2 regions of the Nocardioides sp. CPCC 205120 genome follow, and region 2 is predicted to be linked to the other one. Evidence: riboswitches for the same ligand, from Rfam matches in the RefSeq annotation. Region 2 holds a riboswitch; the other holds the start of a gene.
The links. A riboswitch is a leader RNA that binds a small molecule or an ion and turns the genes downstream of it on or off. The one in region 2 is predicted to bind cobalamin.

Region 1 (14,293 bases), 120 kb from region 2:
CCCGCGAGGGCCGGGCGGTGCTGATGACGACCCACGACCTGCTGGGCGCCCTCGACACCTGCGACCGCATCGCCCTGCTGCAGCGCCGGGTGGTCGCCACCGGCACCCCGGCCGAGCTGGCGGCGAGCCCGCAGGCGTGGATGGACACGTTCGGCGTCGGTCCCGACTCCGCGCTGCTCCGCGTGCTCGTGCGCGTGCTCGAGGCGGCGTGATGTCGCCCGCCGAGTTCCTCACCGACCTGCTCAACCCCGACCTGTCGTTCCTGCCCAAGGCCCTCGCGGTGCTCGTCATGAGCTCGGTCGTGTGCGGGGTCGTCGGCTGCCACGTCGTCCTGCGCGGCATGGCCTTCATCGGCGACGCGGTCGCCCACGCGGTCTTCCCCGGCCTGGCCGTGGCGTTCGTCGTGGGCGGCAACCTGGTGCTCGGCGGCACGATCGCCGGCGTCCTCACGGCGGTGCTCGTCGCCGTGTTCGCGCAGAACCGCCGGCTCAAGGAGGACTCCGTCATCGGCGTCTTCTTCGTCGCCGCCTTCGCGCTCGGCATCGTGGTCATCTCCCAGGCCCAGGGGTACGCCGGCAGCCTGCAGCAGTTCCTCTTCGGCTCGATCGCGGGCATCCCGACGCGCGACCTGTGGGTCGTCGGTCTCACCGGACTCGCCGTGCTGGTGCTGGTCACCGTGCTCGGCAAGGAGCTCGTGACCATCTCGCTCGACCGCGAGTCGGCCCGCGCGCTGGGGCTCCGGGTCTTCTGGTTCGACCTGCTCCTCTACGTCCTCGTCACCCTCGCGGTGGTCATCTCCGTCCAGACGATCGGCAACATCCTCGTGCTCGCGCTCCTCATCACCCCGGCGGCCACGGCCCGCCTGCTCACCGACCGGCTCGGCGCGATGATGCTGCTGGCCCCCGCGAACGGCGCCGCCTGCGCCGTCGTCGGCCTCTACCTGTCGTGGTCGTTCGACCTCCCGACCGGCGGCACCGTGGTGCTCGTCCTGACCGCCGTGTTCCTGCTGGTGTGGACCCTCGGCGGTGCGCTCCGCACGGCGCGCACCGCCCGCGGGCAGGCGCGGGCGTCGGCTCCCGTCGTACCCGTTCCGGTCGGCGCGGCGGGGGACCTCCGATGAGCCGGGTCGGCTCGGGGAAGCGCCCCGACCGCGGGCGTACGGCGCTGCTCGCCACCTCCTGCGCCCTCGCCGTGCTGGGGCTCGGGGCCGTCGCCGCGGGGGTGGTCGACGCGCGCAGCGACGACGGTCGCAGCCCTGCGTCGCCGCCCACGTCGGCCCCCGCCGTGGACCCGACCGCGCCCCGGACCTTCCCCGCGGCACCGGCCGAGCCGGACGGCGACGCCGCGGGCACGGTCGACGGGACCGACGGGGCCGCCGGTCCCGTGACCGACCTCGTCGACGCGGCGTGGGTCGCGAGCACCGCGGCGACGACGGGCGTGCCGGAGCGGGCGCTCGCGGCGTACGCCGGCGCCTCCCTCGCCGTCGCCTCGAGCGCGCCCGGGTGCGGCCTGGGGTGGAACACGCTGGCCGCGATCGGGGCCGTGGAGTCCGACCACGGGCGCATCGGGGGAGCGGTCGTGGGTGCCGACGGGCGGGCCCTGCCCCGGATCCTCGGCGTGCCCCTCGACGGCGACGGCGTGGCCGCGGTCGCGGACACCGACGGCGGCGAGCTCGACGGGGACACCACCTGGGACCGGGCGGTGGGGCCGATGCAGTTCGTCCCCGCCACGTGGCGCGAGCACGCGGCGGACGGTGACGGCGACGGGACGCCCGACCCCGACAGCATCGACGACGCCGCGCTCTCCGCCGCGACGTACCTGTGCGCCACGGGTGGGGTGCTGACCGAGCCGACGGCGTGGATCTCGGCGGTGACGGCCTACAACGCCGACGTCGCCTACGTGAACCAGGTCGCCGACGAGGCCGAGCGCATCGGGGCCGCCGCCGGGCGCTGAGACCGCGGGCCCCGCGCCCCGCGACGCCGTGCTACGTTCCGGACCGAGTCGATCGCATCCTGAGGGATGCCAGGGAACACCGGTGGGAATCCGGGACTGGCGCGCAGCGGTGAGGGAGACGGCGACACCAGGTGCCACTGGGGCGGGAGCCCTGGGAAGGCGGTGTCGTCGGACGATCCCGAGTCCGAAGACCTGTCGGCTCACGTGTTCGACAGCGGGCCCTCGCGCACAGGGCCCCGGACCCGAGAGGCCTCCCGCGGTGGACCCGTCACCTCGTCCTGCTCGCCCCGCCCGCAGGGGCGCCCCCGGCCCTGCCCCCGAGCCCGCCCGCGGCCGCACCCCGTGAGCCACGGGAAGCGGACCCGGACCGCGCGTCCCCGCCGCCGGCTGCCGTTCTGGCCGCTCACCCTCGTCCTGGCTGCGGCCGCGCTCGCCAGCGTCGTCGTCTCCCTGGCGTTCGGCTCCGAGGCGATCCCCGTGGGGGAGGTCGTGTCCGCGGTGACCGACCGCCTGACCGGGCGCGAGCCGGGCCGCTGGGACGTCATCGTGTGGGAGCTCCGGCTGCCGCGGGCGCTCCTGGCGTTCGTCGTGGGCGCGGGCCTGGCGGTCGCCGGCGCGGGCATGCAGACGCTGGTGCGCAACCCGTTGGCCGACCCCTACCTGCTCGGGATCAGCTCGGGCGCGTCGGTCGGCGCCACCGCGGTCATCACGATGGGCGTGCTCGGCGCGCTCGGCATCTACGCGATCTCTGTCGGAGCCCTGCTGGGCGCCCTCGTGGCGGCGCTGCTCGTCTGGCTCGTGGCGACCGCACAGGGCGGGCTGACGCCGCTGCGCCTCGTGCTCTCCGGGGTCGTGCTGTCCTCCGGGCTGTCGGCCATCGCCTCGTTCCTCGTCTTCCTCAGCGACGACCCGCGCGCCGCCAACTCGGTGATGTTCTGGATGCTCGGGAGCGTCGGTGGCGCCACCTGGGAGAAGCTCTGGATCCCCGCCCTCGTCGTCGTCGTGGCCGCCGTGGCGATGGTCGCGATCCACCGGTGGATGGATGCGCTGGCCGCGGGACCCGAGACCGCCTCGGCGCTGGGCGTGAGCGTCACCGGTCTCCGCACGGCCCTCTTCGTCGGCCTCGCGGTGCTCGTCGGCGTGCTCGTCGCCGTCAGCGGGGGCATCGGCTTCGTCGGCCTGATCGTGCCCCACGCGGCGCGGCTGGTCGTCGGGGCGCAGCACCGGGTGGTGCTGCCCGTGGCGGCGCTCGGCGGCGGCCTGTTCCTCCTGTGGGTCGACGTGGTGGCCCGCCTCGCGGTGCGGCCGCAGGAGATCCCGCTGGGGGTCGTGACCGGCGTCGTCGGCGCGCCGCTCTTCCTGCTGCTGATGGGCCGGGGCCGCTACGAGTTCGGGGGCGGCCGGTGAGCCCGGACCACGGCCCCGACGGCGGGGCCGGCGGCGGGCCCGACCTGGCCCTGCGCCTGCGGGGCGTCACCGCCCGCCTCGGCGGTCGGGAGGTGCTGCGCGACGTGCACCTCGACGTGCCGCGGGGACGCCGGCTCGGCATCGTCGGCGTGAACGGCGCCGGCAAGACGACCCTCCTGCGGGTGCTGGCCGGGGTGCTCCACCCCGGCGCCGGGGACGTGCTGATCGCGGACGCCGCCGGACGGCTCGAGGACAGCCACGACGTCCCCATCCGGGAGCGCGCCCGCCGCCTGGCCTACGTGCCCCAGGAGGAGGTGGTCGCGGCCGAGCTGCTCGTCGGCGAGATGGTGGCGCTCGGCCGCGTCCCGCGCGCCCGCCCGTGGTCCCGCGGGGGTACGGCGGAGCGCGAGGTGGTGCTCGCCTCCCTGGCCGCCGTGGGGCTCGCGGACCGGGTCGACGACCCCTGCGACCAGCTCTCCGGCGGCGAGCGGCGTCGTGCGGTGCTGGCCCGCGGCCTGGCCCAGCAGTGCCCGGTGATGCTCCTCGACGAGCCCACCAACCACCTCGACGTCGCCTGGCAGCTGCGCCTGCTGGAGGTGCTCGCCGAGCGCGCCGAGACCCTCGTCGCCACCGTCCACGACCTCGACCTGGCGCTGCGCTTCTTCGACCTCCTGGCCGTCGTCGGCTGGGCCGAACCCGAGCAGCGCGGCTCCGGGCCCGCCGGGCTCGTCGCCGTCGGCCGTCCCGAGGACGTGCTGAGCGCGCCGAACGTGGCGGCCCACTTCGGGGTCGGGTCGACGCAGGTCGCCCACCCCCACCTCGACCAGTCCCACCTCCTGATCCACCCCCGGAAGGACCACCCGTGAGCAGCAGCCCCGCCCGCCGCGTCGGCGTCGTCTCCCTCGCCCTCGGTGCCTCGCTGCTCGGCGGGTGCGGCTCCGACGGCGCCGCCCCGGCGGCGGGGGGCGGGATCACCGTGGAGAACTGCGGGGAGGACCTCACCGTCGCCGAGCCCGTCACCGAGCTCTACGCCTACGACGGCGGGATCATCTCGATCGCCCTCGCCGCGGGTGCGCGCGACGAGCTCGTCGCCGTCACCGGCGTCGAGCGCGACCAGGACGTGCTCGAGCTCGCCTACCCCGACGACCGCGTCGACGACCTCCGGGTCGTGGGCGACCAGTTCCCGACGCTCGAGAACGTGCTGGCCGTCGACCCGCAGCTGATGTTCGCCGGGTGGGGCTACGGGTTCAGCGAGGCCCGCAACCTCGTGCCCGAGATGGTCGAGGAGCACGGCATCGCGACGTACCTGCTGAGCGAGACCTGCCAGCAGGGCGACGGCGGCCGCGGCACGATGGACGCCTGGACGGCGCTGACGACCGACCTGCGCAACATCGGCGAGCTCACCGGCCACGCCGCGACCGCCGAGCGGGTCGTCGCCGACATCGAGGCCCGCCGTACCGCGCTGGAGCAGGCGCCGCAGCCCGAGGAGGCCCCGACGGCGTTCCTCTTCGACTCCGGCACCGACGCGATCTTCACCTCGGGCTCGTACGGCGGGCCCCAGGCGATCTTCGACGCCGCGGGCGTCACGAGCGCCACGGCCGACGTCGACGACACGTGGACCGAGGTCGGCTGGGAGACGCTGGCCGCCGCCGACCCCGACGTCATCTTCTTCGTCGACTACCCGGGGCAGTCGTTCGAGGACAAGGTCGAGGTGCTCCGCTCCAACCCGGCCTCGCGCGACCTCGCCGCGGTGCGCGAGGAGCGGTTCGTGAACCTGCCCTACGCGCTGTGGGTCTCGGGCCCGCTCAACATCGACGCCGCCGAGTGGGTACGACGCGCGGTCGAGCACTTCGGGTTCGCCCCGGAGTCGGGCATCGAGCCGACGCTCGACATCACGGCGCTCGACGAGCTGCCCGGGAACGACTGGGTCGACTGACCGGGGTCCCGGCGGTCGCGGCGGGGGAGCGGCCGGGCTAGGGCCGCTGCAGCCCGCGGCGGCGCATGTGCTCGGCGGCCTCGATCGCGTCGTCGACGAACCGCTCGGTCAGGGCGGTGAGGGTGGCGACGTCCTCCTCCGACCACGAGGCGAGCACCTCGCGGATCATGTCGTCGCCCAGCGCGTAGACGTGGCGTGCCGCCTCGGTGCCCGCGTCGGTCAGGCTGACGAGGGTCGCCCGGGTGTCCGAGGGGTCGGTGGCCCGCTCCACGAGCGCCGCCCGCTCGAGCCGCCCGACGATCTTGCTGACGTTGGAGGCGCCGGTCCCGAGCGCCTCGGCGAGGGCGGAGGGCCGCATCGGGCCCCACGCGAGCAGGTGGCGCAGCGCCTGGTGCGACGGCTGGTCGATCGCCTCGCCGCTGCGGGTCAGGATCTCGCTCTGCAGGGTGGGGGACTCCCACAGCAGGATGAGCGCGCTGAGGCCGGCCAGCAGGCGCGAGCGGTAGGGGAAGTCCTCCGGACGGCGGGCGCGAGGGTCCCGCGCCGTGCTCGGTTCGTCCGCCATGGAGACGACTCTAGGCGCAGCCGCAGGAGGGAATGGACCACCCACCTCGCCGGTTATTGTGTCCGTAAGGACAGTAAATCGGGTGGCGCGAGGGCGTCGACCCGCGGAGGAGGAACCCATGGACACCACCCACGACCCCTACCGCCCGGAGCTCCTGCCGGAGGCCGTCCACGCGTACCTGAGCGGGTACGACGGCGAGACCCGTGACGTCGAGCGGGCCGCCGCTACGTTCGGCCCGTCGGCCGTCGTCGTCGACGACGGCTCGACCTACACGGGGCTCGACGAGATCCGGACCTGGCTCGCCCGCTCGTCGAGCGAGTACCGGTTCACGACGACGTACGTCGGGCAGGAGCGGCTCGGCGACGACGAGTGGCGCGTGCTGGCCCACCTCGAGGGCGACTTCCCCGGCGGGACGGTCGACCTGGGCTACCGCTTCACGCTGCAGGACGGGAGGATCGCCGCGCTCACGATCGCTCCCTGAGCGGCCGCGCCCGGCGTGGTGCGGCCCCCGGCCGGGGCGGCTCGTCGTGTCGTCGCGAGCGCACCTGCCGCACGAGGTCGGCCGCGGCGCCGGGCCACGTCGGGTGCTCGAAGGTGAACCCGGCCTCCAGCAGGCGCCCGGGCACCACCCGCCGGCTCTTGAGGAGCAGCTCGGTGTCGCTGCGCAGCGCGAACGCCCCGAGGGTCGCCATCCACCGCGTCGCCGGCAGCCCGGGGCGGTGCCCCCACTCGCGGCGCAGGGCCCGCATGAGGTCGCTTTGGGGGAGCGGCTCGGGCGCAGCGACGTTGACCGGTCCCTCGATGTCGTCGCGCTCGAGGAGCAGCAGCACGGCGCGGACGAGGTCGTCGGCGTGGATCCACGACACGTACTGGCCCCCGCCGGCCACCGGCCCGCCGACGCCGAGCCGCGCCATCCACAGCAGGTAGTCGAGGATGCCGCCGCGGTCCGGGCTCATCACGAGGGCGGTGCGCAGTGCCACCCGACGCGTGGCCGGCGTCGCGGCCTCCGCCTGCGCCGCCTCCCAGCTCCGTGCGATGCGCACGCTGTACTCCCAGTACAGGGGCACGTGGGGCTCCTCGCCGCCGATCACGCCGTGCGCCTCGTCGTGGGCGGGGCCGCGGGTGTCGGCGTAGATCGTCGCGGTGCTCATCTGCAGCCACACGCGGGGCGGGCGCCCGGCCTGCGCGATCGCCTGCCCGACGGCGCGGGTCGACTCCACGCGCGAGTCCATCATCTGGCGCAGGTTGCGGTCGGTGTAGCGGCAGTTGACGGAACGGCCGGCGAGGTTGACCACGGCGTCCGCCCCGTCGACCTCCGCGGCCCACGGGCCGACCGTGCGCCCGTCCCACACGGCGTGCCGCACGCCCGGCTCGAGCGCCTCGGGACGGCGGCTCAGCACGACGACGTCGTGGCCCTCCGCCGCCAGCGCGCGCCGCAGGATGCCTCCGACCTGCCCGGTCCCACCGGGGATCACGATCTTCATGGGGTGACCGTAACGCAGAACTGAACGCGTTCAAATAGGGCGCGGGCCTAGGGTGGCCGCCGTACCCGAGTCGAGGAGGCAGCCATGGCCACCGTCGTCCTGTTCCACCACGCCCAGGGCCTGACGGACGGCGTCCTCGGGTTCGCCGAGCGCCTGCGCGGGGGCGGACACGAGGTGCACACGCCCGACCTCTTCGACGGGCGCACGTTCGACTCGGTGGTCGACGGGGTCAACCACGTCGCCGACATCGGCTTCCCCGCGATGCTGCAACGCGGGGCGGCGGCGGTCGGTGACCTGCCGCAGGAGCTGGTGTACGCCGGGTTCTCCCTCGGGGTGCTGCCCGCCCAGATGCTCGCGCAGGGTCGTCCGAGCGCCCGTGGCGCGCTGCTGCTGGAGGCGTGCGTGCCGCCCAGCGAGTTCGGCGACCGCTGGCCCGACGACGTGCCGGTGCAGGTGCACGGCATGAGCGACGACCCGTACTTCGCGGGCGAGGGCGACCTCGACGTCGCCCGGGCGCTCACCGCGCAGGTCGAGGGCGGCGAGCTCTTCCTCTACCCCGGGGACGCGCACCTGTTCGCCGACCCGACGCTGCCGTCGTACGACGAGGAGGCCGCGGCCCTGCTCACCGACCGCGTGCTGGCCTTCCTGGCGCAGGCCGACGCCCGCGGCTGAGCGCCCGCGGCGGGAGCCGACGCGGGAGCCGACGCCGGGGGTGGAGCGAGCCGGTCACGGCGTGCGCTCCTGGGGCAGGCGGATGGTGGCGGTGGTCCCGGCGCCGGGGGCGGTGTCGAGGTCGATGGTGCCGGCGTGCGCGGTGACGACGCGCTGCGCCACGGGCAGGCCGATGCCGAGGCCCTGGGTGGCGCTGCGGCGGGCCCGCTCGGTGCGGTAGAAGCGGGTGAAGGCCTGGCGTGCCTCCGCGGGGGTCATGCCGACGCCGGAGTCCTGCACGACGACGACGGCGTCCGCGCCGTGGGGGCCGTCCTCACCGCGGACCGTGATGGTGACGGAGCCGCCGTCGGGGGAGTGCTTGACGGCGTTCGACACGAGCTGGTCCACGGCGTGGGCGAGGCGGTCCTGCGCGAGCACGCGCACCGGCGCGGGTGGTACGTCGAGGCGCAGCGTCGTCCCGCGCTCCGCCGCGGCCGCGGCGTGCCGGTCGTGCGCGCGGCGGGCCAGCTCACGGAGGTCCGCCGGGCTGCGGTCGTCCCCGATCTCGGCGAGGTCCTCGCGGGACGCCTCGAGCAGGTCGTTGATGCGACCCACGAGCACGTCGGCGTTGCGCCGGGCGGACTCGACGGAGCGCACCAGCCGCGGGTCGTCGGGGCGGTGGTCCCCGCTCTCCAGCGCCTCGGCGAGCAGTTCGTTGTGGCCGATGATCGACGTCAGGGGCGTGCGCAGCTCGTGGGAGACGGTGGACAGGAACCGGTCGCGCACCTCGACGGCCTCGGTCAGCTCGGTGACGTCCCAGGCGGTGACGACGGAGCCCAGGTGCACCGGCGGGCCGTCCGCCCGCTCGGGGCGCGGCTCCGGGCCGAGGTCGACGCCGGTGTCGAAGAGGGGGTCGCGGTGCTGCCCACCGGCGCCGGTGGGGTCGCGGCCCTCCCACAGCTGGTGGCAGGAGGCCATCATGGCCCGCTGGTCGCCGGGCGGCCCGACCCAGTAGAGGCGGCCGGGCTCGTCCTCGCCGCGGCGGGCGCGGGCGACGATCTGCTCCCGGGCGGGCACCGGCGTCACCCGGTCCTCGTAGAACACCCGGTCGGGGGAGCCCGGCGCCGGACCGGCGGGCACGGTGCGACCCACGTCGTACCCCGCGAGTGCCGCGAGGTGCCGCCCGTAGGGGTTGAGCAGCGCGGGCCGGCCGCGGTCGTCGAGGTAGCAGACGCCCGCGTCGATGACGCCCGTGATGCGCTCGGTGACGAGCAGCCGGTGGCGGGCCAGGTCGAGGGACTGGCCGAGCGCGGCGCGCGAGGCGACGAGGTCGCGCTGGTCGCGGCGCAGCGACGTCGCCAGGCTCCGGGACACGAGGACCACGCCGACCATGAGCAGGGGGAGGAGCGACTCCTGCACCCACCCGAGGCCCGACTCCGGCCGGCTCCCGGCGTCGAGGACGAGGACCCCCGAGGGGGTGAGCGCGACGGCGGCGGCGGCGACCAGTCCCGGCCCCGTCAGCTCGAAGGCCAGCCAGGCCAGCGGCAGGACGCCCAGCAGCTCGACGGCGCGCACCTCGTCGAGACCGAGCCGCAGCGTCACGGCGGCGACGAGTCCCGCGGCGGGCACCGTGGTCCGCCACGCGGGTCCCCACCGCTCCCAGGGCAGGACGGCCGCGGCGACCGAGGCGGCGGCCACCAGTCCCAGGGCGACCACGGTGGCCGGGCGCCGCAGCAGGTGCGGCGCGCTCACCGCCAGGCCCACGGCCAGGTACGCCGCGAGCAGCAGCGTGGGCAGCTGCCACACCGCGAGAACGCGAAGACGCCCGCTCAGCGTCAGGTCACGTGCAGGTCCGAGCACCCCGAGGTTCCCTCCGTCTCCACGCCCCGAGCGTGGGAAGGGACCAGTCCACACCAGGAACGGGGCGCTGCCCACGTGCTTGCGGACAACCACCGCACAACTTGTGGCGGCCCAGATGGGGTCTTCAGCAGGCGACGCGCAGGGGCGTTCCGCAGCGGCGTTCTGGCAGCGGCGTCCCGGGGCCGCGACGTCGGTCAGCCTAGGCGCCCGGGGCGGTCGTGTCCGGCGAACGGGCGGGCCAGGGCGGCAGCAGCGGGGCCAGCGCGGCCAGCTGGTCGCGCGAGACCCACGAGGGGTTGGAGCCGGCCGGCATCCGCAGCACCTCGAGGTCGCCCGCCCCCGCAGCCCGGACCGCCTCGGCGGGCACGCCGCCTGGTGAGAGCGGGAGGTCGAGCCCGACCTCCGGACGCCCGTCGCCGTCGCGGGGCCGCAGGGCGGCGCTCACATGGCCGAGCCCCCAGATGCCGCGCGTCACCAGGCGCCCGTCGCCGGAGACCCACAGGAGCACTCGGTCGCCCGGCGCCATCATCCGGCCGCGGTAGTTGTCGCTCACGCAGCGGCGCGTCACCACGAGCGGTACGGCGTCCCGCACCGCCGCGACCAGGTCGGGGTTGGCGCGGGGGTCGGTCTTGATCAGCCACGCGCCGAGCGTGGCGGGAGTGATGCGCGGGGTGGCCACGTCCCGTTCCTACCAGCACCACCACCAGCCGACCCTCCGGCCGGCTCGTCGCCGAGGCGCCCGGTTTCAGCCGCCGCCCGGTGGGGGACCACGTCCCGGTCACTGCGGGTCACCGGACGCCCGCGCACCCGACGCCCCTTCGAGCGCCCGGCCGACGGCCCGGCGGACAGGACGGTCAGCATGGACGAGGTCATGGCCTTCGGCCCCCTTCTCGCGGTCGTGGTCGGGGTCGCCGTGCCCCGGCCGTTCGGCCCGAACATCGCCTTCCTGCTCGCCGCGGTCAGCACGTTCGTGCTGGCCATGTACTTCTGGGACGACGGCGCGAAGGACGACGGCCTGTTCACGTGGAAGCCGCTGATGGTGACGGTCTTCGGTCTCGTCGTCATGCGCGTCTTCCGGCCGGAGCCCTGGCGTCGCCCGGGTGCGGGCCGGGCCCAGGGCGCCGGGCACGCGCAGCCCGGCGCGGGGCAGTTCGCGGCGCCGTACCAGCAGAGCCCGCAGCAGAGCCCGCAGCAGAGCCCGCAGCAGACCCCGCAGCAGCCGGGGACGTCGTACCCGCCGCAGCCGCCGGCCGCGGGTCCGGGGTGGCCCACGCGCTGAGGCCCGGCTAGCGCGGGGACCCCGGGTCGTCGGACAGGCCCCCGGTGACGGGGACCTCGAACGCGTCCCGGTCCACGGGGTCGAGGCCCGACCGGGTGCGCAGCCCGTCCACGACGTCGAGGTGGGCCGCGTGGTCGAGGTCGTCGCTGTCGCGGACCGCCGCCACCGTCAGCGTCGCGGGGACGGCGTCCCGGGCGAGCAACTCGGCCCAGAAGGCGGCCGGCGCGGTCAGCATGCGGAGCCGCGGCCACGACGCCACGACCGCGTGGTCGTCGGGGTGCGGCGCGACGAGCACGGCACTCTCGAGCGCCGGCGCCCCGCGCCAGGCGGCCAGGTCGTCGTCGGCGCCGATCTCGACCTCGACCGCCCCCTCCGGGGCCGCCGCGCTGCCGGTGGGCGGGTACGCCGGCTCCCACAGCTCGGCGCCGTCGTCCTCGACCCAGTCCCCGCGGAGGAAGTCCGTGAGGGAGCGTGCGACCAGGTAGGGGGCGGCCGTGTTCTCCATGTTGAACTGCAGGACCTGCCCGACCGCTCCGGCGGGGCCGGGGACGAGGTCGAGGACGTAGTGGTTGCCCCCGCCGTCGTCCGCGAACGCGACCCACCCCGGGTCGGCGAGCGCGGGCTGGACGGCGTCGTCGTCCTGCGCCGGCGGCGGCACGGGGAGCGGCCGTCCGGGCTCGTCCCAGCGGCGGGCGGGGTCGACGACGTTGCCGAGCTCCCCGGTGCCGGCGTGCAGCCCCTCGCGGACGACCGCGTACGGCGCGAAGACCTCCTCGTCCTCGTCCTCGTCGTCGTCGAGCTCCACGTCGTCGTCCGCGCCCAGCACCTCGCCCTCGCGGACGAGCGAGAAGAACAGCCGGAGCTCGTCGGGGAAGCGGACGCCCCGGCTCTGCTCCGCGGCCTCGATCTCCTCGGCGCCGTACCCCGCGGTGTGGCCCCGCTGCTCGAGCAGGGCGCGGAGGGCGTCGAGGTCGTTGTCGGCGACGCGGGGACTGAGCGGTCGCAGCGGCGGGTGCACAGGGCGGTGGGACGGGCGGGCCTCCGGCAGCCGCACCACGCCGACGTGCAGGGACCCGAAGTGGCTCCCGTCGTTGACGCCGGAGTGCAGCCCGCGCACGGTGCCGTCGGGGTGGGCCGTCAGCTCGAGCGTGCCGAGCGGGAGGTCGTCGCGCCAGACCAGGTCTTTCTCGGCGGTGGCGAACGCGCCCGTCGAGCGGGTGCCGCGGCGACCGGTCGGGGTGTGCAGCACGGGTCCCGTCACCGAGCCGTCGCGGACGAGCATCGTCCAGCGCCACGTCTCCTGACGGGTCCGGGCGTGCTGGCGCAGCTCCCGGCCGACGTCGCCGAGCAGCCGGGCCAGCTCGGGGTTGCTCATCCAGGTCACGACGATTCCTCCTCGAGGCGGGGCGCAGGCCGGGCGGCGCCATCCTGGGCAGGCTCCGGCCGCCGCAAACCTCGGCATCAGGGACGCAGGGGCCGCAGGAACGCCCGGACGTCGTCGACCAGCAGCCCGGGCTCCTCGAGCGCCGCGAAGTGGCCGCCGCGGTCCTCGACGTCCGTCCACCGCACCACGTGGTTCTCCCGCTCGGCGGCGAACCGGAGGCCGACGTCGTGCGCCAGCTGGAGGGCGGCCGTCGGCACCCCCGAGACGGGCTGCTCGGCACCCCAGGCCCCGCCTTGCGCGTAGCCGACGTACGCGGCGGAGCCGGCGCTCGCCGTGAGCCAGTAGAGGGACGCGTTGGCGAGGACGAACTCCTCGCCCAGCACGTCGACGGCGGGCGCCGGCGCGGGGTGGCTCCAGGCCTGGAGCTTGTCGAGGATCCACGCCAGCTGGGCGACGGGGCTGTCGGCCGCCATCACGCCCACGAGGCTCGGCCGGGTCGACTGCAGGGCGATGTAGCCGAGCTCCTCGCGCTGGAAGGTGCGCACCCGGTCCAGACGGTCCTGCTCGAGTGCGCTCAGCGTGGCGGCAGCCTGGTCGCCCACCTCGGACACGAACGGGCCGAGCGCCCCGTTGACGTGGACGCCGACCACCCGGTCGGGGGCGACCCGACCGACCTCGGGGGCGACGACCGCACCGATGTCACCGCCCTGGACGGCGAACCGGCCGTGGCCGAGGCGGTCCATCAGCGTCACGAAGGCCCGCGCGATCCGGTCGGTGGGCCATCCGGCCTCCTCGAGCGGGGTCGAGAACCCGAAACCCGGCAGCGACGGCACCACGACGTGGAACGCGTCCTCGGCCCGCCCGCCGTGCGCCTCGGGGTCGGTCAGGGGCCCGATGACCTGCTCGAGCTCGAGGAACGACCCCGGCCACCCGTGCACCAGGAGCAGGGGGAGGGCGCCCGGGACCTCGGAGCGCACGTGCACCGCGTGGATCGTCTGGCCGTCGATGCGGGTCCGCACCTGGGGCCACCGGTTCCAGCGCTCCTCGGTCGCCCGCCAGTCGTGGGCCGCCCACCTCTCGACGAGGGTTTCCAGGACGCTCACCGGTACGCCGCTGTCCCAGCCGTCACCCGGGAGCGGGGCCGGGAGGCGGGTGGTGCGCAACCGTCGGCGCAGGTCGTCGAGGTCGGCGTCGGGCACGTGGATGTGGAAGGGGTCGACGAGGTGCTGGTGCGTGGTCATGCCGCGATCCTGCGTCGGATCGCGGCCACGAAGTGACCGGAAGTGCCAGGGTGGGTGCATGACGCGGACGACCGGTCGCAGCCTCGCCCTGCTCGGTCTCCTCCAGTCCCGCCGGGAGTGGTCGGGCCCGGACCTGCGGGAGCGCCTCGAGGTCAGCGAGCGCACGCTGCGCCGCGACGTGGAGGACCTGCGGGAGCTGGGCTACGGCATCGAGTCCCGGCCGGGTGTCGGCGGGGGCTACCGGCTCGGGCCGGGAGCGAACCTCCCGCCCCTCACCCTGTCGCCGGACGAGGCGGTCGCGATCGCGGTCGGTCTGCGAGCGGCGCAGCACGGGCCGGTGAAAGGTGTCGAGGACGCCGCCGCCCGCGTGCTGGCGAAGGTCGAGCAGTCGCTCTCCCCGGCGACCCGCCGCCACGTGAGCGAGGTCGGTCGTGCCCTGGTGCCCCTGGACCCGGCGAGGGGGGACGAGGTGGCCGCGGACGTGGTCGTCGCGGTCGCGGGCGCCATCGCCGCGTCCCACCGGCTGCGCGTGC
Region 2 (14,293 bases):
GGTCGCGATCTCGCTGGCCGGCACGCTGTTCTTCCAGGTGCCAACCGGGGAGGCGCGCGGGCAGGTCGCGCTGTTCCTCGGCCTTACGATGCTGCCGTTCGCGATCGTGGCGCCGCTCATCGGACCGTTCCTCGACCGGTTCAGCCACGGCCGGCGGTGGGCGATCGGCGGCACCATGGCGATCCGCGCCTTCCTCTGCTGGGTGCTGGCCGGCGCGGTCGTCACCGGCTCGACCTGGCTGTTCCCGGCCGCGCTCGGCGTGCTCGTGGCGTCGAAGGCCTACGGCATCACCCGCAACGCCTCCGTCCCGCGCCTCGTGCCCCCCGACCTGACGCTGGTGAAGTCGAACGCCCGCGTCTCGCTCGCGGGCGTGGTGGGCGCCGGTGTGTCCGCGCCGCTGGCCGGACTGGCCTCGCTGGCCGGGCCGGAGTGGTCGCTGCGCTACGCGTTCGCGGTCTTCACGGTGGCGACCATCCTGGCGATCCTGCTCCCCCGCCGCGTCGACTCCACCCAGGGCGAGACGCACCTCGCGCTGGTGCCCGGGCCGTCGGCGCCCAGCATGGCGAAGGACCCGGGCAACCGGCGCAAGGCCAACCTGCGGATGCCGGCGTCGGTCTCGTTCGCGCTGCGGGCCAACTGCGGTCCGCGGTGGCTCTCGGGGTTCCTCACGATGTACATGGCGTTCCTGCTCACCACGAACCCGTTCGACGGGTGGAGCACCGAGGTGCTGTTCGCGCTCATCATCGGCGCGGCGGGCCTCGGCAACACCCTGGGCATCGCGCTGGCGTCGCTGCTGCGCAACGTGAACCCCGCGCTCACGGTCGTGCTGGCGCTGGCCGCGGCGGCCACCATGGCGACGCTCGCCGCCCTCTTCTACGGCGTCCTCACCCTGTCGCTGCTCGGCCTCACCGCGGGCCTCGCCCAGTCGCTCTCGAAGCTCTCGCTCGACTCGACGATCCAGACCGACGTGCACGAGCGGGTGCGCACCAGCGCGCTCGGCCGCTCCGACACCCTGCTGCAGCTGGCGTGGGTCGTCGGCGGCTTCGTCGGCATCGCCGTGCCGCTCGAGCCCGGGCGCCTCGGGCTGTCCGTGGCTGCCGCGGCGCTCCTCGCCTGGGCCGTCTACGTGCTGGGCGGCCGGTTCCAGGCCCGTCGCCTCGCCCGCCGCGAGCCGGCCGGCACCGAGACGGCCGCACCCGAGCCCACGGCGGGGGGTGCGCCGTACCCGCCCCGGGAGGGGAACCGGTACGACGACCACCTCGACGAGGACGGGCTGCCGCCCACCCAGCCGTGGGGCGTGCGCGACCCGGCGGAGCGGGCGCCGGACGGCGTCCCCGACGGGGTGCCGCAGGAGACGCCGTACGAGACCCCCTACGAGACCCGGCCGTACGACGCGCGCACCGGCGAGGCGGGGCGCACCACGATCGTCTACCCGCCCGAGCGGGGCGAGGCGGGCGGACCCGGCGTCAGCCGTTGAGCTCGAGCTCGTCCGCCAGCGCGCGCAGCAGCTTGGCGGTCGGCTTCGCGGTGCGGGGGTCGGGGTGACGGCCGTGGCGGTACCCCTCCCCCACCTTGTCGAGGAGCTGGATGACGTCCTCGACGATCGGGGCCATCTCGTCGGGCTTCTTGCGGGCGGCGCGCGACTGGTTGCGCACCACCGAGCTGGGGGCGTCGAGCAGCCGCACCTGCAGCGCCTGGTCGCCACGGCGGCCCTGGGCGATGCCGAACTCCACGCGCGTGCCGGCCTTGAGGGTGGTGGTGCCCGCCGGCAGGGCGTCGGCCCGCACGTGCACGTCCTGGCCGGTGTCCGTGGACAGGAAGCCGAAGCCCTTGGCCGCGTCGTACCACTTCACCTTGCCAGTCGGCACTGCTCCGACCCCTCTCTCGATCCGGCCCGGACGGTCCCGGGACGCACGCAGGCCGGGCATCCGCCCGGCCTCCGACCAGACTAGCGCCCGGGATCCAGGGAGGTCGCGCGGGTTTCAGGCGCCCCGGGCGGCGACGTGCTCGTCGAGCCAGGCGGGGAACGCGAGGAGGTCCGGCAGCACCACGTGGGTGCCCGCGGCGCGCAGTTCCTCGGCGGTGCACCCGCCGGTCGGCACCGACACGCTCGTGGTGCCCGCGGCCAGGGCGCCCTCGACGTCGTGGACGTGGTCGCCGACGTACGCCGCCGCACCCGCCGCCCGCAGCGGGTCGGCCTTCAGCACGCCCCAGACCCACCCGACGACCTCGTCGACGTCGAGCCCGAGGTGGTCGACGTGGCGGCGCGCGTTGGGCTCGTACTTGCCGGTGACGAGCAGCGTCCGACCGCCGTGCCGGCGCACCGCGGCCAGCGCCTCGTGGGCGCCCGGCAGCGTGGGCACGCTCGTGACGGCCAGGTCGGGGTAGAGCGCCCGGAAGCGGTCGCAGGCTTCCGGCACCCGCGCGGCCTCGAGGTGGGGGGCGAGCAGCACGTCCAGCGGCGGGCCGAGCCGCTCGGTCATCTCGGCGATCGGCAGGTCGACGCCGAGCTCCTCCCCGAGGGCCCCGAGCGTGGCCGCGAACCCGGGGACCGTGTCGATGAGGGTCATGTCGAGGTCGAACCCGACGACGAGCGGGGCGGCGGGGCGGGTCACGGCGACCAGGGTAGGGGCGCGGGCGGACGGCTGCGTCGGCAGCAGCGCGGGGCGCCCCGCGGGAGGTAACGTTCACCGGTCCGCGATCCGCCTGTCCCTCGGGAGCGCCCCATGTCGACGACGACGTCCACCCCTCCGTCCCCACCCGCTCCACGCTCCCGCCGCTCGCCGGTCTCGATCGCCGTGTGGGTGCTCGTGGCCCTCGTCGGCGCGGGCTGCTGGACGGTCCTGGCGCTCAGCCGCGGCGAGTCCGTCTCCGCGCTGTGGATCCTCTTCGCGGCGCTGGCGTCGTACGCCATCGCCTACCGCTTCTACGCCCGCTTCATCGGGCGGAAGGTGCTGCGCCTCGACGACCGGCGCGCCACCCCCGCCGAGCGGCTGGAGAACGGCACCGACTTCGAGGTGACCGACCGCCGCGTGCTCTTCGGCCACCACTTCGCCGCCATCGCCGGCGCCGGCCCGCTGGTGGGCCCGGTGCTCGCGGCGCAGATGGGCTACCTGCCCGGCACCGTGTGGATCATCGTCGGCGTCATCCTCGCCGGCGCGGTGCAGGACATGGTCGTCCTCTTCCTCTCCATGCGGCGCGACGGCAAGAGCCTCGGCCAGATGGTGCGCGAGGAGATCGGCGTCATCGGCGGCATCGCGGCGCTCATCGCCGTCTTCGCCATCATGATCATCATCCTGGCGGTGCTGTCGCTGGTCGTCGTGAACGCGCTGGCCGAGTCGCCGTGGGGCGTCTTCTCCATCGGCCTGACCATCCCGATCGCGCTGTTCATGGGCTTCTACCTGCGCTACCTGCGCCCCGGCCGCGTGCTCGAGACGACCGCCATCGGCGTCGTCCTGCTGCTGCTGGCGATCATCGGCGGCGGGTACGTCGAGAGCTGGGGCCTCGGTGAGGCGCTGACGCTCGACAAGGAGACGCTGACGCTGCTGCTCGTCGCCTACGGCTTCGTCGCGTCGATCCTGCCGGTCTGGATGCTGCTGACCCCGCGCGACTACCTCTCGACCTTCATGAAGGTCGGCGTCATCGTGCTCCTCGCGATCGGCCTCGTGCTCGCCCGGCCCGTGCTGGAGAACGAGAAGGTCACCGAGTTCGCCTCGAGCGGCGAGGGCCCCGTCTTCGCGGGCCAGCTCTTCCCGTTCCTGTTCATCACCATCGCCTGCGGCGCCCTGTCCGGCTTCCACGCGCTCATCTCGTCGGGCACCACGCCCAAGATGGTCGCCAAGGAGCGCCAGGTCATGATGATCGGCTACGGCGGCATGCTGATGGAGTCGTTCGTCGCCATCTCCGCGCTCATCGCCGCCTCGGTCATCGACCCGGGCCTCTACTACGCGATGAACGCCCCCGTCGGTGCGACCGGCGGCACGGTCGAGAGCGCCAGCGAGTTCGTCGCCACCCTCGGGTTCTCGATCTCCCCCGACGCGCTGGCCGCGGCCGCGGCGAGCGTCGAGGAGGAGCTCATCTCCCGCACCGGTGGCGCCCCGACGCTGGCCTTCGGCATCTCGCTGATCTTCGACGAGGCGTTCGGTGGCGGGATGGCGGCCTTCTGGTACCACTTCGCGATCATGTTCGAGGCGCTGTTCATCCTCACCGCCGTCGACGCCGGCACCCGCGTGGGCCGCTTCATGCTGCAGGACACGGTCGGCAACGTGTGGCCCAAGTTCGCCGACACGTCGTGGAAGCCGGCGGCCTGGACCGCCTCGGCGGTGGTCGTCGCCTGCTGGGGCTACATGCTCTACGTCGGCGTGACCGACCCGCTCGGCGGCATCAACCAGCTCTTCCCGCTGTTCGGCATCGCCAACCAGCTGCTGGCCGCGATCGCCCTGACCCTCTGCGTGACGCTCTTCCTCAAGCACGGCTGGCTGCGTTACGTCTGGGTGCCGGCCGTCCCGCTGGCCTGGGACCTCGTCGTGACGATGACGGCGTCGTACCAGAAGGTCTTCTCGTCGAACCCGAAGATCGGCTACTTCGCGCAGGCCGACACCTACCGCGAGGCCCGCGACGCGGGCGAGGTGCTGGCGCCGGCCGCCGACGCCGCCCAGATGGACACCGTCATCCGCAACTCCACCACCAACGGCGTGCTGCAGGCGGCGTTCGCCGTGCTCGTGCTCGTCATCGTCGCCAACGCCGTGGTCATCTGGGTGCGCGCCGTGCGCGCCGGCTCGCTGCCGACCACCGAGGTGCCGGCCGTGCCGTCCACCATCGTGGCCCCGGCGGACTTCGTGGCCACGAAGGAGGAGAAGGCCGAGCTGGCCGCCTGGGAGGCCGAGCGGCGCGAGAAGGCGGGGGCGGAGGCATGAGCGCGCTCGCCGAGCGCACCCGCCGGGCCTGGTCGGGCGTCCGTTGGTACCTGCGCGAGGTCAGCGGCGAGGGCCGCTGGGACGCGTACGTCGCGCGCTGCGCCGCCGACGGCGTCGAGCCGGTGTCGCGCCGCGAGTTCGAGCGGCACCGCGACCACCTGCGCGAGCACGCCGCTGCGGGCCGCTGCTGCTGACGCGCGACCGCCGCTGATCCGCCGACGGGCGGGCTCGTCGTCGGACGGGCCCGCCCGTTCGTCATCACTCCCCCGAGCGGCACCGCACGGTGACGGGCACGTCGTACGACGTGTGGTGACGGTCGGGCGCCGCGCGTCAGGCCGGGGCGGGGCGGCGCAGCAGGTAGCAGTCCATGACCCAGCCCGCCTCCGCCTTGGCGGCGTCGCGGGCGGCGAGCACGTCGCCCAGCACGTCGCCGACGCGACCGGCGACGAGGCGCTCGCCCGCGGCGGCGAGGTTGGCGCCCCACCAGATCGTCCAGTCCTCCAGACCGGCCAGGTCGAGGCCGGCGTTGAGCATGACGAGGACGTTGTCGGCCCCGGCGTCCACGGCCTCGCGCAGGCGCCGCCCGGTGGTGACGGTGATGGGCTGGCCGACCTCGTGGAGCACGATCCGGTGCGCCGCCGCGAGCAGCTGCAGGCTCGAGATGCCCGGCACCACCCGCACCTGCGCGGCCACGCGACCGCCCGCGAGCACGGCGTCGACGATGCGCAGCGTGGAGTCGTAGAACGCGGGGTCGCCCCACACGAGGAAGGCCGCGTCACCGGGCCGCTCGAGCAGCACCTGCTCGTACGCCGCGGCGCGGGCGGCGTGCCAGTCCGCCACGGCCCCGCGGTACGCCGCCGCGTCACCCGCCACGCGCGCCGAGCGGTCGCGCTCGGGGTCGGGCACCTCGACCAGCGCCAGCCCGGGGGCGACGGCGGCGAGGAGGTCGCGCCGTACCGCGACGAGGGGGTCGTCCCCGCCGTCGCCGCGTGCCTTGCGGGGCGCCACGGCGTACGCCGCCCCCCGCAGCGCCGCGACCGCCTGGCCCGTGAGGTGCGCCGGGTCGCCGCACCCCAGGCCGACGACGTGGAGCGTGCGGGTCACCGGTCCTCGATCTCGCCCTCGACCTCGAGGTAGACGCGCTGCATCTGCGCCACGACGTCGGGGTCGGGCTCGGCCCACATGCCGCGCTCGGCCGCCTCGGAGAGCCGCTCGACCATGCCGCGCAGCGCCCACGGGTTCGACTGGCGCAGGAACGCCTGGACGTCGGCGTCGAGCACGTAGGCGCGGGCGAGCGCGTCGTACATGTGGTCGCCCACCACACCGGCGGTGGCGTCGAAGCCGAAGAGGTAGTCGACCGTGGCCGCGAGCTCGAACGCGCCCTTGTAGCCGTGGCGCTGCATCGCCGAGATCCAGCGCGGGTTGACCACGCGGGCCCGGAAGACGCGGGCGGTCTCCTCGCCCAGCGTGCGGGTGCGCACGGCGTCGGGCGAGGTCGAGTCGCCGACGTACGCGCGGGGCGCGGTGCCGGTGAGCGCGCGGACGGTCGCGACCATGCCGCCGTGGTACTCGAAGTAGTCGGCCGAGTCCGCGATGTCGTGCTCGCGGGTGTCGATGTTCTTCGCCGCCACCGCGATGCGCTTGTAGTTGGCCTGCATGTCCTCGGTCGCCGGGACGCCCGCCAGGTCGCGGCCGTAGGCGAAGCCGCCCCAGGCCGTGTAGACCTCCGCCAGGTCGGCGTCGGTGCGCCAGCTGCCCGACTCCACCGCCTGCAGGACGCCCGCGCCGTACGCGCCGGGGGCGGAGCCGAAGATGCGGGTCGTGGCGCGGCGCTCGTCGCCGTGCGCCTCCAGGTCGGCCCGGGCGTGGGCCCGCACGAAGTTGAGCTCGTCGGGCTCGTCGAGATCGGCCACGAGGCGGATCGCGTCGTCGAGCATGTCCACCACGTGGGGGAACGCGTCGCGGAAGAAGCCCGAGATGCGCAGCGTCACGTCGATGCGCGGGCGGCCGAGCTCGTCGAGCGGCACCGGCACGAGGCCGTTCACGCGCCGCGACGCCTCGTCCCAGGTGGGGCGCACGCCGACGAGGGCCAGCACCTCGGCGACGTCGTCGCCCGACGTGCGCATCGCCGAGGTGCCCCAGGCCGAGAGACCGACGGAACGGGGCCAGTCACCGGTGTCCTCGCGGTGGCGGGCGAGCAGCGACTCGGCCATCGCGACGCCCGTGTCGTAGGCCAGGCGGGACGGCACGGCGCGCGGGTCGACCGTGTAGAAGTTGCGGCCGGTCGGCAGCACGTTGACGAGCCCGCGCAGCGGCGAGCCCGAGGGACCGGCCGGCACGAAGCCGCCGTCGAGGGCGTGCAGCACGGCGGTCACCTCGTCGGTCGTGCGGGCCAGGCGCGGCACGACCTGGGTGGCGGCGAACGCGAGCACCTCACCGACCGCCGGGTCGGCGTCGCCCTCGAGCCGGTCCACGACGCCGGGGACCGCGGAGGGCTCCCAGGAGGCCGCCTCCATCGCCTCGACGAGGGCGCGGGCGCGGCGCTCCACGGCGTCGACCTCGGCCGTGCTCGGCTCCTTGCCCGCGCCGGTCGGCAGGCCCAGGGCGCTGCGCAGGCCCGGGACCGCGCCCGCCTGGCCGCCCCAGACCTGGGTGGCGCGCAGGATGGCGAGCACGAGGTTGACCCGCGCCTCGCCCTCCGGGGCGCCGCCGAGCACGTGCAGGCCGTCGCGGATCTGCGCGTCCTTGACCTCGCAGAGCCAGCCGTCGACGTGGAGCAGGAAGTCGTCGAAGTCGTCGTCCTCGGGACGGGTCTCCAGCCCGAGGTCGCGGTGCATCTGGGCCGACTGCATGAGGGTCCAGATCTCGCCGCGGATCGCCGGCAGCTTGGCCGGGTCCATCGCCGCGATGTTGCCGTACTCGTCGAGCAGCTGCTCGAGGCGGGCGATGTCGCCGTACGTCTCCGCGCGGGCCATCGGCGGCACCAGGTGGTCGACGATCGTGGCGTGGGCGCGGCGCTTGGCCTGCGCCCCCTCCCCCGGGTCGTTGACGAGGAACGGGTAGACGAGCGGCAGGTTGCCGAGGACGGCGTCGGTCGCGCAGTCCGCCGACAGCGCCGCGTTCTTGCCGGGCAGCCACTCCATCGAGCCGTGCTTGCCCAGGTGCACCACCGCGTGGGCGCCGAAGCCGCCCGCCTCCGGCGACGCCTCGATCCAGCGGTAGGCCGCCAGGTAGTGGTGGCTCGGCGCCATGTCGGGGTCGTGGTAGATCGCGACCGGGTTCTCCCCGAAGCCGCGCGGCGGCTGGATCATCACGACGACGTTGCCGGCCCGCAGGGTGGCCAGCACGATCGCGCCGTCGCCCCCGTCCGAGGACTCCGCGACGAACAGCGTGCCGGGCGCCTCGCCCCACGCCTCGACCATCTCGGCCTTCAACGCCGGCGACACCTCGGCGGTCCACGCGGCGTACTGCTCCGGGGTGATGCGCACGTGGGCGTCGGTGAGGTCGGCGTTCGTCAGCCACTCCTCGTCCTGCCCGCCCGCGGCGATGAGGGCGTGGATGAGCGCGTCGCCGGCGGCGGTCTCGTCCTCCAGGTCGAGCAGGCGGGTGACCTCGCCGTCGGCCGGGCCGAGGTCGTAGCCCTCGTCGCGCAGCGCCCGCAGCAGGCGGATCGCGGAGACCGGGGTGTCGAGGCCGACCGCGTTGCCGATGCGGGCATGCTTCGTCGGGTACGCCGACAGCATGAGCACGAGGCGCTTGCGAGCCGCAGGTGTGCGGCCCAGCGCGGCGTGCGCGGCGGCGATGCCGGCGACGCGGGCGCAGCGCTCGGGGTCGGCGACGTAGCGCGGCAGCCCGTCCTCGTCGACCTCCTTGAACGAGAACGGCGCCGTGATGATGCGCCCGTCGAACTCGGGGATGGCGATCTGTGTCGCGGAGTCGAGCGGCGAGACGCCGTCGTCGGAGGCCTCCCACTCCTCGCGGCTGCTGGTGAGCGCGAGCGCCTGCAGGACGGGCACGTCGAGGGCGGCGATCCGCTCGACGTCCCACGTCTCGTCGGCCCCGCCCGCGGCCACGTCGGCGGGCGTCGAGCCACCGGCGGCCAGCACGGTGACCACGAGCGCGTCGAGGGAGCCCAGCGCGTCGTACAGGTCGTCGGGGGCCGAGCGCAGCGAGGAGGAGTAGACCGGCAGGCCCACGGCGGTGCCCGTGGCGTCGACGGCGTCGGCCAGCGCGTGGGCGAACGCGGTGTTCCCCGAGGCGTGGTGCGCGCGGTAGTAGAGGATGCCGATCCGCGCCCGGTCGCCCGCCTCGGCGAGGGCGGCGGCCTCCTGCGGGCGCTCCGCCCAGCCCCACGCCGGCAGCGAGGCCGGGGGCTCGAAGCCCTCGCCGGTCAGCAGGACCGTGTCGGAGAGGAAGGCGTGCAGCTGGCGGAGGTTCTCCGGCCCGCCCTCGGCGAGGTAGCGGTGCGCCTCCGCGGCCACGCCCACCGGCACCGTCGAGAGCTCCATGAGCTCCGCGCTCGGGGTCTGCTCGCCGCCGAGCACCACGGTGGGGACGCCGGTGCCGACGATGCGGCGGAACCCGGAGCAGAGGTCCTGCGGCGAGCCGAGGATGCGGGCCACGACGAGGTCGGCCTCCGCGAGCGCGTCGGCCATCTCCTGGTGCGCCGAGCGGGAGGGGTTCGCGACCGTGAACTCGACGCCGCTGGCGCGGGCGGAGAGCAGGTCGGTGTCGGACGTCGAGACGAGCGCGATGCGGGTCACGGGGTTCCTCCTCGGGGTTTTCGCCCCGTCGGGTCAGGACCGCCGGCGGTCAGTGTCTGGCTGGCCCGCGCCGCCGTTCGGCGTCGTGGGGGTCACAGTGGCGGAACCGCCCCGGAGTCGCGCCGGGTTCCTGGGTCCGTCGGCGGAAGGTCGTCGGCAGCCTAGGGCACGGGCCACTAGGGTTCGGCACGTGGTGACCCTCGCGGACCTCCAGGTCAGGACCCTCGGCGAGCCGACGGTCGAGTCCCCCCTCGCCTCCTACGTCGAGGGCCGGACCACGAACCAGTACTACGTCGCCGAGGGCGACCGGATCCTCATGGACGACACCCTCGCGCTCATCGACGCCCGCCGCGTCCCGCGCGAGGAGCTGCCGACCTTCGAGGCCGGCGGCCCCCGCGCCCGCATCTTCTTCGAGCCGTCGCGCACCCGCGCCGCCGTCATCACCTGCGGCGGGCTGTGCCCCGGCCTCAACAACGTGATCCGCGCGCTCGTGCGCTCGCTGGACGACCACTACGGCGTCACCGACGTCGTCGGGTTCCGCAACGGGTACGCCGGTCTCGACCCCGCGAGCGGGCTGGAGCCGGTGGCGCTCACCCGCGACTACGTCGCCGACATCCACGAGCGCGGCGGCACTGTGCTGGGCTCCTCGCGCGGCGCCCGCGATCCCGGCGTCATGGTCGACACCCTCGCGGCGCACGACATCGACATCCTCTTCGTCGTCGGCGGCGACGGCTCGATGCGCGGCGCCCACGCCCTGCACGAGGAGTGCGCGCGCCGCGGCCTGCCGATCGCGATCGTCGGCGTGCCCAAGACGATCGACAACGACATCCCGCACATCGGGCAGAGCTTCGGCTTCCAGACCGCCTTCGCCCGGGCCGCGCAGTCGATCACCGCGGCGAAGGTCGAGGCGCAGGCCGCGGTCAACGGCGTCAGCATCGTGCAGACGATGGGCCGCCACGCCGGCTTCATCGCCTGCTACTCGGCGCTGGCCGCCCAGACCGCGAACTTCGTGCTCATCCCCGAGGTGCCCTTCACCCTCGAGGGGGACAACGGCCTGCTCGCCCACGTGCGCCACCGCGTCGCCGACCGCGGGTACGCCGTGATCGTGGTCGCCGAGGGCGTCGGTCCGCACCTGCTGCCCGGTGGCGAGGCGGCGGCGGACGCGACCGACGCGTCGGGCAACCAGGTGCTGGGCGACCCGGGCCGCTACCTGCGCGAGCGCATCCGCGACGACTTCGCCGAGCACGGCGAGGAGGCGACGCTGCGCTACTTCAACCCCGGCTACTTCATCCGGTCGGTGCCCGCCGACCCGGCCGACGCCGTCTACTGCGCGCGCCTCGCGCAGAGCGCCGTGCACGCCGCGATGTCGGGCCGCACCGACGTGGTGGTCGGGCGGCGCAAGCACCGCTTCGTCAACGTGCCGATCCCGGCCGTGACGAAGCGGGCCCACAGCGTCTCCCCCGACGGCGACCTGTGGCTCAGCGTGCTCGAGTCGACGGCCCAGCCGCGCCAGATGCTCTGAGGTGCTCCCCGGCGCCGACGGCGTACCCTCCCCGCCCGTGACCCCCCACGCCTTCAGCGACCCCGAGCGCGCCGCCGTCTACCGCGTGATCGGCGAGCGCCGCGACGTGCGCCGGTTCGTGCCGGGCGCGACCGTGCCCGACGACGTGCTGGCGCGGCTGCTCGCGGCCGCCCACGCCGGGCCGAGCGTCGGGCTCATGCAGCCGTGGCGGTTCGTGCGGATCACGCGACCGGAGCTGCGCGAGGGCATCCACGCCCTCGTCGAGACCGAGCGGCACGCGACCGCCGCCGCGCTCGACGAGCGCGCCGCCGAGTTCCTGCGCCTCAAGGTCGAGGGCGTCCGCGAGTGCGCCGAGCTGCTGGTCGTCGCCCTGCGCGAGGGCCGGGAGCAGCACGTCTTCGGCCGGCGCACCATGCCGCGGATGGACCTGGCGTCGGTGGCCTGCGCGATCCAGAACCTGTGGCTCGCCGCACGGGCCGAGGGGCTCGGCATGGGGTGGGTGTCGCTGTTCGACCCCGCGGCCCTCGCGGAGCTGCTCGGCATGCCCGACGGCGCCGAGCCCGTGGCGGTGCTCTGCCTGGGCCCGACGCCCCGCTTCGACGAGCGGCCGACGCTCGAGCTCGACGGCTGGACGACCGCCCGGCCGCTCGCGGACTTCGTCACCTCCGACGGTTGGTAGTCTCGCCGCGCCAGTCGACCCCGCGAGGGGCAGGGAACCCGGTGCGACTCCGGGGCTGACGCGCAGCGGTGTGGGTGACGGGCGGGACCTCCTCGTGAGGAGCCACTGGGGGCGATCCCCCTGGGAAGGCGTCCCGGCCGGCGGACCCCGAGCCCGAAGACCTGCTGGCACCCGGTGGCGCCCGCCACCGGTGTCGAGGACGGGCTCCGCGTGACGAGCCCCGGCACGGACGAGGTTCCCCATGGTCGTCACCCGCACGCGCACCGACCTGTGCCCCGGCGTCGCCCGCCCCTGGCCCGCCGACGACGGCGGCCTCGTGCGGCTGCGGCTCGTCGGCGGCGCTACCGACGCGGGCACGCTGCGGGCCGTCGGCCGGGTCGCCGCCGCCCACGGCGACGGCGACGTGCACCTGACCCGACGGGCCAACCTCCAGCTGCGGGGCCTCGCGCTCGCCGACGGGCAGCTCCTCCCCGCGGCCGACGCCGCCATCGAGGCCACCGGCCTGCTCCCCTCGCGCAGCCACGAGCTCGTGCGCAACGTGCTCGTCTCCCCGCTCACGGGCGTCGAGGGCGGGCGGGCCGACCTGCGCCCCGTCGCCCGGGCGCTCGACGAGGCCCTGCGCGCCGACCCGGCCCTGGCCGGGCTGTCGGCCCGCTTCCTGTTCGTGCTCGACGACGGCCGCGGCGACGTGCTCGGCCGCCCCACCGACGTCGGTCTCGTCGCGCTCGACGCGACCACCGCCCAGGTGCGCTGGGGCGCCGCAGGCTGGGGACCGGTCGTGCCGCTCGAGGGCGCCGTGCCCGCCCTGCTGGGCGTCGCCCACGAGTTCCTCGTCGCCCGCGGCGAGGGCCCGGAGGCCCCGTGGCACGTCGACGAGCTCGAGGCGCCCCTCCCCCTGCCCGCGGGCGAGCCGGACCCGCGGGTGCCCGCGGCGGCCGAGCCCCCGCCGTACGGGCCGGTGGGCGGGAGCCACGACCACGTCGCGGTGCCCGACGGGGTGCTCACCCCCGCCGTGGCGGCCCGGCTGCTCGACGGCCTGCCGGACGACGCGCCCGTCGTCGTCACCCCGTGGCGCTCCCTGCTGCTGCCCGTCGTCGTCGCGCCCGCGGCCGCCGCGGAGCTGCGGCGCCCGACCCGGCGCTACGCCTACGAGGGCTCGGGGGCGGCGATCTACGTCGACTCCTTCGCCACGATCCGCCGCGAGGTGCGGGCCGCCGGGGGCTTCGACCACCTGCCCCGCGGCACCGACGGGGAGCCCGACCCGGACGTCGAGCGCGTCGTCGTGCGCATGGTGCACGGCACCGGGCAGACCGACCTCGCCCCCTCCGTCGTCGTGCACCCCGAGCTCGTGCGCGCGGCGCGGTCGGCGCTCGCCGCGGGCGCACCGATCATCACCGACGCCCACATGGTGGCCACCGGCGTGACCCGGGCCCGCCTCCCCGCCGCCAACGAGGTGCTGTGCGCGCTGCGCGACCCCCGCGTCGGCGGGCTCGCGGCGGCCTGGGGCACCACCCGGTCCGCGGCCGCGCTGTCGCTGCTGGCCGACCGGCTGCCCGGCTCGGTGGTCGCGATCGGCAACGCCCCCACCGCGCTGTTCCACCTGCTCGAGCTGCTCGCCGACGGGTGCCCGCCGCCCGCCGCGGTCGTCGGCTGCCCGGTCGGCTTCATCGGCGCCGCTGAGTCGAAGGAGGCGCTCGCCGCCTGGGCCGGCGCGCACGACCTGCCGTTCCTCACCGTCCACGGGCGCCGCGGCGGCTCAGCCATGACCGCCTCGGCCCTCAACGCGATCGCCCAGGAGGCGGAGTGAGCACCCCCGGCACCACCACCGGCACCACCACCGGCAGCCCGCTCGACGTACCCCCGGGCCGCTTCCACGGCGTCGGCGTCGGGCCCGGCGACCCCGAGCTGGTGACGCTGAAGGCGGCGCGGCTCATCGCGGCCGCCGACGTCGTCGCGTTCCACGCCGGGCGGGGCAAGCAGTCCAACGCGCGCCGCATCGCCGCCGACCTCATCCCGGCCGGCGCGATCGAGGAGGAGCTCGTCTACCCCGTCACCACGGGAGCGACCGACCACCCGGGCGGGTACGCCGGCGCGATGGCCGACTTCTACCTCGAGTCCGCCGCGCGGCTGGCCGCCCACCTCGAGGCGGGCCGCGACGTCGTGCTGCTCGCCGAGGGCGACCCGATGTTCTACGGGTCGTACATGTACATGCACGACGCCCTGTCCGAGCGCTTCTCGACCGAGGTCGTGCCCGGCGTGCCGGCCTTCGCCGCGGCCACCGCGACCGTCGCCGCGCCGCTCGTGCGCCAGACCGACGTGCTGACGATCCTGCCCGGCACGCTGCCCGAGACCGAGCTCGCCCGGCGCCTCGCCGACACCGACGGCGCGATCATCATGAAGCTCGGCCGACGCT

Region 1: it holds a riboswitch for cobalamin, as region 2 does, so the genes downstream of both, ACOACO_RS08225 (FecCD family ABC transporter permease) here and ACOACO_RS08825 (nitrite reductase) in region 2, are expected to answer to the same signal.

Annotation. Positions count from the first base shown of each region.
Region 1 covers NZ_JBMCYY010000001.1:1,762,913-1,777,205, forward strand. The annotation lists gene ACOACO_RS08210 (anchored repeat-type ABC transporter ATP-binding subunit) at 1-212, shown strand, start outside; gene ACOACO_RS08215 (anchored repeat-type ABC transporter permease subunit) at 209-1,120, shown strand; gene ACOACO_RS08220 (lytic murein transglycosylase) at 1,117-1,953, shown strand; cobalamin riboswitch at 1,986-2,168, shown strand; gene ACOACO_RS08225 (FecCD family ABC transporter permease) at 2,296-3,360, shown strand; gene ACOACO_RS08230 (ABC transporter ATP-binding protein) at 3,357-4,226, shown strand; gene ACOACO_RS08235 (ABC transporter substrate-binding protein) at 4,223-5,296, shown strand; gene ACOACO_RS08240 (MarR family winged helix-turn-helix transcriptional regulator) at 5,334-5,861, opposite strand; gene ACOACO_RS08245 (nuclear transport factor 2 family protein) at 5,980-6,342, shown strand; gene ACOACO_RS08250 (TIGR01777 family oxidoreductase) at 6,326-7,345, opposite strand; gene ACOACO_RS08255 (dienelactone hydrolase family protein) at 7,430-8,017, shown strand; gene ACOACO_RS08260 (sensor histidine kinase) at 8,072-9,802, opposite strand; gene ACOACO_RS08265 (hypothetical protein) at 10,056-10,535, opposite strand; gene ACOACO_RS08270 (hypothetical protein) at 10,716-11,135, shown strand; gene ACOACO_RS08275 (SMI1/KNR4 family protein) at 11,143-12,510, opposite strand; gene ACOACO_RS08280 (epoxide hydrolase family protein) at 12,597-13,760, opposite strand; gene ACOACO_RS08285 (helix-turn-helix transcriptional regulator) at 13,819-14,293, shown strand, end outside.
Region 2 covers NZ_JBMCYY010000001.1:1,886,465-1,900,757, reverse strand. The annotation lists gene ACOACO_RS08870 (MFS transporter) at 1-1,477, shown strand, start outside; gene ACOACO_RS08865 (cold-shock protein) at 1,467-1,868, opposite strand; gene ACOACO_RS08860 (HAD family hydrolase) at 1,983-2,615, opposite strand; gene ACOACO_RS08855 (carbon starvation CstA family protein) at 2,727-4,916, shown strand; gene ACOACO_RS08850 (YbdD/YjiX family protein) at 4,913-5,110, shown strand; gene cobF (precorrin-6A synthase (deacetylating)) at 5,247-6,020, opposite strand; gene cobN (cobaltochelatase subunit CobN) at 6,017-9,679, opposite strand; gene ACOACO_RS08835 (ATP-dependent 6-phosphofructokinase) at 9,870-11,201, shown strand; gene bluB (5,6-dimethylbenzimidazole synthase) at 11,239-11,880, shown strand; cobalamin riboswitch at 11,912-12,043, shown strand; partial or broken gene ACOACO_RS08825 (nitrite reductase) at 12,122-12,325, shown strand; gene ACOACO_RS08820 (precorrin-8X methylmutase) at 13,001-13,687, shown strand; gene ACOACO_RS08815 (precorrin-2 C(20)-methyltransferase) at 13,684-14,293, shown strand, end outside.